2 regions of the Salinarimonas sp. NSM genome follow, and region 1 is predicted to be linked to the other one. Evidence: riboswitches for the same ligand, from Rfam matches in the RefSeq annotation. Region 1 holds a riboswitch; the other holds the start of a gene.
What was found. A riboswitch is a leader RNA that binds a small molecule or an ion and turns the genes downstream of it on or off. The one in region 1 is predicted to bind thiamine pyrophosphate.
Positions count from the first base shown of each region.

Region 2: it holds a riboswitch for thiamine pyrophosphate, as region 1 does, so the genes downstream of both, thiM (hydroxyethylthiazole kinase) here and thiB (thiamine ABC transporter substrate binding subunit) in region 1, are expected to answer to the same signal.

Region 1 covers NZ_JBQTCJ010000012.1:11,746-15,949, forward strand. The annotation lists gene ACTZWW_RS06940 (thiamine/thiamine pyrophosphate ABC transporter permease ThiP) at 1-751, opposite strand, end outside; gene thiB (thiamine ABC transporter substrate binding subunit) at 748-1,785, opposite strand; TPP riboswitch at 1,849-1,956, opposite strand; gene trpA (tryptophan synthase subunit alpha) at 2,032-2,856, opposite strand; gene trpB (tryptophan synthase subunit beta) at 2,915-4,156, opposite strand; gene ACTZWW_RS06960 (phosphoribosylanthranilate isomerase) at 4,153-4,204, opposite strand, start outside.
Region 2 covers NZ_JBQTCJ010000025.1:48,019-52,222, reverse strand. The annotation lists gene rpe (ribulose-phosphate 3-epimerase) at 1-154, shown strand, start outside; gene ACTZWW_RS11120 (hypothetical protein) at 151-1,089, shown strand; gene ACTZWW_RS11115 (papain-like cysteine protease family protein) at 1,204-1,782, shown strand; TPP riboswitch at 1,867-1,972, shown strand; gene thiM (hydroxyethylthiazole kinase) at 1,962-2,765, shown strand; gene thiE (thiamine phosphate synthase) at 2,762-3,460, shown strand; gene thiD (bifunctional hydroxymethylpyrimidine kinase/phosphomethylpyrimidine kinase) at 3,457-4,204, shown strand, end outside.

The sequences.
Region 1 (4,204 bases):
GGCAGACGGCGAGCTGGAGGCCCGCGAGCATCGCCGCACGGGCGAAGTCGAGCTCGACCCGCAGCGCCGAGAAGATCGCCACCTCCAGCGTCGCCTTGCCCGGCCCGCCGCCGAGCGTCAGCACTATGGCGAAGCTCGTGAAGCACAGTAGGAAGACGAGCCCGGCGAGGCCCGGCGTCTCCCGCTTCAGGATGGGCCAGTCGAGATGCGCGAAGGTCGCCCGCGGCCCGAAGCCGAGGATCGCGGCGAGCCGCCAGTGCTCCGCGGGCGCGCGCGACAGCGCGTCGAGGTAGACCCGCGCGGCGAGCGTCGCGTTGAGGAAGACGTGGGCGATGAGGATGCCGGGCCAGCCGAACGGGTTCGGCCGCAGCGGAAGCCCCGCCGCCTGGAGCCCCGCCGCCAGCCATCCCGAGCGGCCGTAGACGGCGACGACCGAGAACACGACCACGATCGCCGGCATCACCGCCGCCGCGCCGAGCGCCGCCAGCGCGAGGCTGCGCCCCGGGAAGCGCCGCCGCGCCAGCGCCAGCGCCAGCGCCGCGCCGAGGGCGAGCGACAACAGCGTCGAGAGGGTGGCCTGGCCGAGCGAGAAGACCAGGATGCGGCGCAGGTACGCGTCGAGCGCGAGCACGCTCGGCCGGTCCTGCGCCGCCCCGATCAGCGCGCCGAAGGCGGCCGCGGCGAGGGCCGCGAGCGCGAGCGCGACGAGCGCGCCGGGATGCGGCGGGCGCAGGCCGCGCGCGCGCCTCACCGTGTCGTCGCCTCGAGCCAGGCGTCGATCAGCGCCCGGCGCTCGGCGGAGACGCGTTCGGGATCGAACAGGAAGGCCGCATCCGGCGCGATCAGCCCCTCGAAGCTCTCCGGCAGCCCGTCGTCGGGCAGGCGCGCCGGGTACATCCAGTTGCCTTCGGGGATGAGGCTCTGGAAGCCGTCCGAGAGCATGAAACGCAGGAAGTCGCGGGCGAGCTCGGGCGTGTCGGTCGCGCGCGTCGCGCCGGCGATCTCGACGTGCAGGTAGTGCCCTTCCGTGAAGCGGGCGGCCTCGTAGCGGGTCTCCCCCTCGACGGAGCGATGGTAGGCGGGCGAGGTCGCGTACGACAGCACCATGTCCGCCTCGCCCTCGAGGAACAGGCCGTAGGCCTCCGACCAGCCGGTCGTGAAGGTCACGACGCGCGGCGTCAGGGCGGCCCAGGCGTCGGCCATCCCCTCCCCGAAGACGGCGCTCGACCAGAGCAGCAGCCCGAAGCCCGGCGCGCTCGTGCGCGGGTCCTGGAGCACGACGCGCGGCCCGTCGGGGTCGTTGAACAGCGCCTCCAGGCTCTCCGGCGGGGCCGCGAGCCGGGTCGTGTCGTAGACGAAGGCGAGATGGCCCCAGTCGTAGGGCAGGAAGATCTCGTTCTCCCAGGCGACCGGCATGTCGAGCGCGCCCGGGTCGACGCCGTGGGGCGCGAACAGGCCGAGCGCGCGGGCTTCCGCCGCGAGGTTCATGTCCAGGCCGAGCACGACGTCGGCCTGGGTCGAGGGACCCTCCAGCCGCAGGCGGCCGAGCAGCGAGCCGGCGTCGTCGGCGGTCACCCAGTCGAGATCGCAGCCGCAGGACGCCTCGAAGCGCTCGGCGATGGCCTCGCCCGGGCCGTAGCGGCCGACGAAGGAGGAATAGGTGTAGACCGTGAGCGTCGGTCGGTCCTGCGCGGCGGCTGGTGCGTAGGGTGCGACGAGCGCGCCGCCGAGCAGCGCGGCGAGGATGGGGAGACGGGCGGGAACGAGGCGGGCTCGGGTGTGCATCGGCGGCTCCGGTTCGCGAGAGCCGGGGCGCGACGGGCGACGATGTGCGGAGGCGGCCGCAGCGCGCGGCCCGTCGCTCATCCCTACGCCGGCACGACCCGGATCAGGTTCGACGGGTTGGCGCGCACCCGCGCCTCTCAGCTCCCGTGCGGAGCACCCCGTGAGACAGCCCGGGTGTAGACCCGCCCGCGCGCCGGCGCAAGCGTCCCCGTACGACATCTTCCGTTCAGAGAGGAGCCGGGCGGGTCAGCGGGCGGCGCTGCGCACGCCCTCGGCCAGCTCGCCCACGAGGCGGGCGACGCCCTGCACGGTCTCGGCCGTCGCGGCGCCGTCCTCGAGGCTCGCCTCGAGCGTCGCGACGAGCGCGGAGCCGACGACGACGCCGTCGGCGCCCTGCGCGATGGCGGCGGCGTGGGCGCCGGTCTTGACGCCGAAGCCGACCACCACGGGCAGGTCGGTGTGGCGCTTGATGCGCTCGACCGCGCTCGCGACCTTGCCGAAGTCCGGCGTCGCCGCGCCGGTGATGCCGGTGATGGAGACGTAGTAGACGAAGCCCGCCGTGTTCGCGAGCACCGCCGGCAGGCGCCGGTCGTCGGTCGTCGGGGTGGCGAGGCGGATGAAGGCGAGGCCCGCCTCGAGGGCGGGGAGGCACAGCTCGGCGTCCTCCTCCGGCGGCAGGTCGACGACGATCATGCCGTCGACGCCCGCCGCCTTCGCGTCGGCGAGGAAGCGCGGCACGCCGTACTGGTAGATCGGGTTGAAGTAGCCCATCAGGATGACGGGGGTCTCGGCGTCCTCGGCGCGGAAGCGGCGCACGAGATCGAGCGTCTTCGCGGTCGTCTGCCCGGCCCTCAGCGCGCGCAGGCCCGCGGCCTGGATCGCCGGGCCGTCCGCCATCGGGTCGGTGAAGGGCAGGCCGACCTCCAGGATGTCCGCCCCCGCCTTCGGCAGGGCGCGCAGGACCGCGAGCGAGGTCTCCGGGTCGGGATCGCCGGCCATGACGTAGGTGACGAGGGCGGCGCGGCCCTCCGCGCGGGCCTTGGCGAAGCGGGTGTCGATGCGGGCGGTCATGGCGTGCGTTCCGATGGGCGGCGGGCGGGCGGCTCGGCGAGCGGCTTCGCGAGCGGGCTCACAACCCGCCCCGCAGATGCTCCGCCACGGTGAAGATGTCCTTGTCGCCGCGCCCGCACAAGTTGATCACCATCAGGTGGTCGCGCGGCTTGTCCGCGGCGATCTCCACAGCCTTGGCGATGGCGTGGGCCGGCTCGAGGGCCGGGATGATGCCCTCGAGCTTCGACATCAGCTGGAAAGCGGCGAGCGCCTCGTCGTCGCGCGCGGAGAGGTAGGTCACGCGCCCGACGTCCGCGAGCCAGGAATGCTCGGGGCCGATGCCGGGATAGTCGAGCCCCGCCGAGATCGAGTGGGCGTCGGTGATCTGCCCGTCCTCGTTCATGAGGAGGTAGGTGCGGTTGCCGTGCAGCACGCCGGGCCTGCCGCCGGAGATCGAGGCGGCGTGCTCACCGGTGTCGACGCCGCGCCCGGCCGCCTCGACGCCGTAGATCGCGACGCTCTCGTCGTCGAGGAAGGGGTGGAAGAGGCCGATGGCGTTCGAGCCGCCGCCGATCGCGGCGATCAGCGAATCCGGCAGGCGGCCTTCCGCCTCCTGCATCTGCCAGCGCACCTCGTCGCCGATGACGCACTGGAAGTCGCGCACCATGGCGGGGTAGGGATGCGGGCCGGCGACCGTGCCGATGCAGTAGAACGTGGTCTCGACGTTGGTCACCCAGTCGCGCAGGGCCTCGTTCATCGCGTCCTTGAGCGTCTTCGAGCCGGAATGGCAGGGCACCACGGTGGCGCCGAGCATCTCCATGCGGAAGACGTTGGGCTTCTGCCGCTCGACGTCGACCGCGCCCATGTAGACGATGCACTCGAGCCCGAAGCGCGCACACAGCGTCGCGGTGGCGACGCCGTGCTGGCCCGCGCCCGTCTCGGCGATGATCCGCTTCTTGCCCATGCGCCGGGCGAGCAGGATCTGTCCGAGCACGTTGTTCACCTTGTGCGCGCCGGTATGATTGAGCTCGTCGCGCTTGAGGTAGATCTTCGCGCCCTTGTCGGGCGCCGCCGTCTCGCGCACGTGCTCGGTCAGCCGCTCGGCGTAGTAGAGCGGGCTCGGACGGCCGACGTAGTGCGTGGCGTAGGCGCGCAGCTCGCGCTCGAACTCCGGGTCGGCCTTGGCCGCCTCGTAGGCCGCCTGGAGCTCGAGGATGTTCGGCATCAGGGTCTCGGCCACGAAGCGGCCGCCGTAGATGCCGAAATGCCCGGTCTCGTCCGGGCCGTTGCGGAAGGAATTGGGCTTCTGCGGAGCGGTCACGGCGTTCCTGCCTCGTCCTGTGCGCGCCAGGCGGCGCGGGCGGCGGCC
Region 2 (4,204 bases), on a different contig from region 1:
CGACGGGGGCGTGACGCCGCAGACGGCGCCGCTCGTCGCGGCGGCGGGCGCGAACGTGCTCGTCGCGGGCTCCGCCGCCTTCAGGGGCGGCCCCTCCGCCTATGCCGGCAACATCGCCGCGATCCGCGCCGCCGCGGCGGGTGCGCGCGGGTGACCGTGGCCGCGCTCGGCTCGGCCTTCGCGAGAGGCCTCGGCCTCGCCCTCGGCACCGCGGCGATCGTCGCCCTGCGCATCGTCGAGCGCGACGAGGCGCTCTCGCCGCGGACCACCCTCGTGATCGCGCTCTTCGGCGCCGCAGGCCTGCTCGCCGGCGTCGCCGCGACACTGCTCCTGCGCCGCCTCGCGCCCGCAGGCGCCATCCGGCGATCGGCGCTCGCCGCCCTCGCGGGACTCGTGCTCGTGCCCGGCGTCGCCTTCGTGCTGTTCGCGATCGACCGCAACGCCATGGACGTCGTCTGGTCCTTCCGCGAGGACGGGCTTCTCTCGACGCTGCGCCATGCCGTGATCGGGCTGACGATCGACGCCGCCGGCGCCTTCGCCGTCACGGCGCGCCCCTACCTGCTGCCCTGGCCGCTCGCGGCGATCGCGGCCTGCGCGATGCTGACGACGGTCGCCCCCGCCCGGCGACCCGTCGCGCTCGCCGCGACGCTCGTCGCGGCGTGCCTCCTCGTGGGCGCGGCCGACCGTCCGGTGCTCGCCCAAGGGGACATGCACAGCGGCGACGGCTTCAGCGGCGAGCACTGGAGCGGCGGCTCCTGGGACGGCGAGCCGGGCGGCGACGCCGGGCCGGGCGACGGCGCGCCGGTCGACGCGTGGAGCGGCGACGCGTGGAGCGGCGACGCCTGGACGCGCGAGAAGTGCGCGCGCTACACCGCCGCCTGGGACGAGGCCACGCGGCGGCTCGGCACCGACGGCATCTCCGCGGAGTTCATCGCCCGCCACGACGCCTTCATCGCCTCGGGCTGCACCGCGCCCGCGGACGTCTGCCCGCGCTCGGCGGAGGAGCTCGCGCTCGCCAACGTCATGGTCATCCTCGCCATGAATGCCGGGACGGCGAGCACCTTTCCGCCGTTCGCTTGCCGGGATTGAGGGACGGCAACGGGAGGCTTCGGGCGTCACGCGGCCTCGGCAAAACTTTCGATTGCCCGGGCCGAGGGCTCGTGACATCGTAGCCGGAGGACAAGACGCCGGGGGGCGGCCGTCATGACACGTCGCGCATGGGCGAGCGCGATCCGCGCTCTCACCTTCCTCTCGTGCTTTCTCGCGCTCTTCGCGACGCGCGGCGACGAGGCCCGCGCGCAGGTGCTGATCGACAGCATCCGGCTGCCGGTGCCCTACCATCCGCAGGACACGATCGTCTGGTGCTGGGTCGCCAGCGCGAAGATGGCCGCGGAATCGTCCGGGCTGCCGACCCCCGGCCAGTGCCGGATGCTGGAGCTCGCCTACGGCGCGCCGTGCTGCCAACGCCCGGATCTCTGCCTGCGCCCCGGGCACATCAGCGAGATCTCCGGTCTCGTCGGGATGTTCGGCGGCCGCATCAGCACGCTTCAGATCAGCCATTGGGCGCCGGACTTCATCACGCACATGCGCCGGACCGGGCGCCCGATCGTGGCGCACGTGGACGGCAGCCACTTCGTCGTGATCACGGGAATGGACGTCTACCAGACGCCGAACGGGCCGTGGGCCGTGGTGACCTATCACGATCCCTTCGTCGCGCCTGGGATGAAGCAGGACTGGCCGCTCTTCGCACAGCGCATGTCCGTGGTGCTGGCGGTTCACTGAGGCGGCTCTCCTGCGCATCCGACCCATGTCGCCTCGCGCCGCGTACCCCTTGCGCGGGCGGTGAGCGCGCGTTACCTAGCCGCCGACGGTCTCACGGGGTGCCCATGCGGGCTGAGAGGCGCAAATCCGCGCCAACCCATCGAACCTGATCCGGGTCGTGCCGGCGGAGGGAACGAGACATGGACGAGAACGCGCCCGCGCGTGCCGCGTCACATGACATCGCAGCGTATCGGATCGCGGAGCACGCCGCGCGGCTCCTCGCCGAGACCCGCGCCCGCCGCCCGCGGGTGCACGCGCTCACCAACGCCGCCGCGCAGGCCTTCACCGCGAACCTGCTGCTGGCCGCCGGTGCCATCCCCTCGCTGACGATCGCCGCCGAGGAGGCCGGCCACTTCGCGCGACGCGCGAACGCCGTCCTCGTCAACCTCGGCACGCTCGATGCGGAGCGCCGGGCGGGCATCCCCGCTGCTGTCGCCGCCGCGTGCGAGGTCGGACGGCCGATCGTACTCGATCCGGTCTTCGTCGAGGCCTCCCCACCCCGGCTCGCGGTCGCCCGCGATCTCCTCGCGGCGGGCCCCGCGATCCTGCGGCTGAACCCCGGTGAGCTCGAGGCGCTCGCGGGTCGCGCGCCGACCGCCGAGGCGGCTGACGACTTCGCGCGCGATCACGCCTGCGTCGTCGCCCTCACCGGCCCGACCGATCTTGTGACCGACGGCACCCGCGCCGTGCGGATCGCCAACGGACACCCGTTGATGGCCCGCGTCACCGCCATGGGTTGCGCGGGCTCCGCGCTCGTCGCCGCCTTCGCCGCGCTGGAGGACGACGCGCTCGTCGCCGCCGCGGCGGCGCTCCTCGTTCTCGGCGTCGCCGGCGAGATCGCCGGCGGTCGCGCCGCCGGCCCCGGCTCCTTCCCCGCCGCCTACCTCGATGCGCTCGACGCGCTCGACGCGGCGGCGCTCGTATCCCGTGCGAGGGTCTCGTGAATCACGCCGACAGGAACCCCGTCGACCTTCGCCTCTACGCCATCGTCGGCCTCGCGGACGCGCGTGGGCGCGACCTCGTCGATCTCGTCGGGCGGGCGGTGGCGGGCGGGGCGACGCTGGTGCAGCTGCGCGAGAAGCACGCGGACACCCGCGCGCTCGTCGATCTCGCCCGCGCACTGCGGACGACGCTCTCCGGCACAGGCGTGCCGCTCCTCGTCAACGACCGCGTCGACGTCGCGCTCGCCGCGGGAGCGGACGGCGTCCATCTCGGCCAGAGCGACATGGACCCGCACGACGCGCGCCGCCTGCTCGGGCCCGACGCGATCATCGGGTGGACGTTGAAGACGCCCGATCACGCCCGCGCGCTCGCGCAGGTCCCCGTCGACTACGGCTGCATCGGCGGCGTCTTCGCCACGACGTCGAAGGACAACCCCGATCCGCCGATCGGGCTCTCGGGCCTCGCCGCGGTCTCCGCCGCAGGCCGCGCGGCCGTGCCGGGCCTGCCCATGGGCGCCATCGCCGGCATCGACGAGACGAACGCCCGCTCGGTGATCGGCGCGGGCGCGGACGGCGTCGCCGTCATCTCCGCGCTGTTCGGCGCGCCCGATCCCGCCGCCGCCGCGGCGCGCCTGCGTCGCCATGTCGACGAGGCGCTCGCCGCCCGCGGCGCTCGAGCCGACGAGGAGACCACATGACCGCCATCGCCCTCACCATCGCCGGCTCGGATTCGGGCGGCGGAGCCGGCATCCAGGCCGACCTGAAGACCTTCTCCGCCCGCGGCGTCTACGGCGCGAGCGTGATCGCCGCGCTCACCGCGCAGAACACCCGCGGCGTCCAGGGCATCCACGACGTCCCGCCGGACTTCGTCGCCGCACAGATGGACAGCGTGCTGTCGGACCTGAAGGTCGACGCGGTGAAGATCGGCATGCTGTCGAAGCCCGCCGTGATCGAGACGGTCGCCGCCGGCCTGGACCGGCACGGCGTGTCCTGCGTGGTGCTCGATCCCGTGATGGTCGCGGCGTCCGGCGACAAGCTCCTGTCGGACGACGCGATCGAGACGCTGCGCGCCGTCCTCCTGCCCCGCGCGCTCGTGCTCACCCCGAACCTGCCGGAGGCGGCGGCGCTGCTCGGCGAGCCCGTCGCCGAGGACGAGGACGCCATGCGCGCCCAGGGCGAGCGGCTGCTGGCGCTCGGCCCCGAGGCGGTGCTGATCAAGGGCGGCCACGCCTCGGGGCCGGAGAGCGTCGACCTGCTGGTCGAGCCGCGGGGCGTCACGCGGCTCGTCGCCCCGCGGATCGCGACGCGCAACACGCACGGGACCGGCTGCACGCTGTCCTCGGCGATCGCGGCCGAGCTCGCGAAGGGCGCCTCCCTCGCCGAGTCCGCACGCGCGGCCAAGGCGTGGCTCGCCGGCGCGATCGCCGCGGCCGACGGGCTCG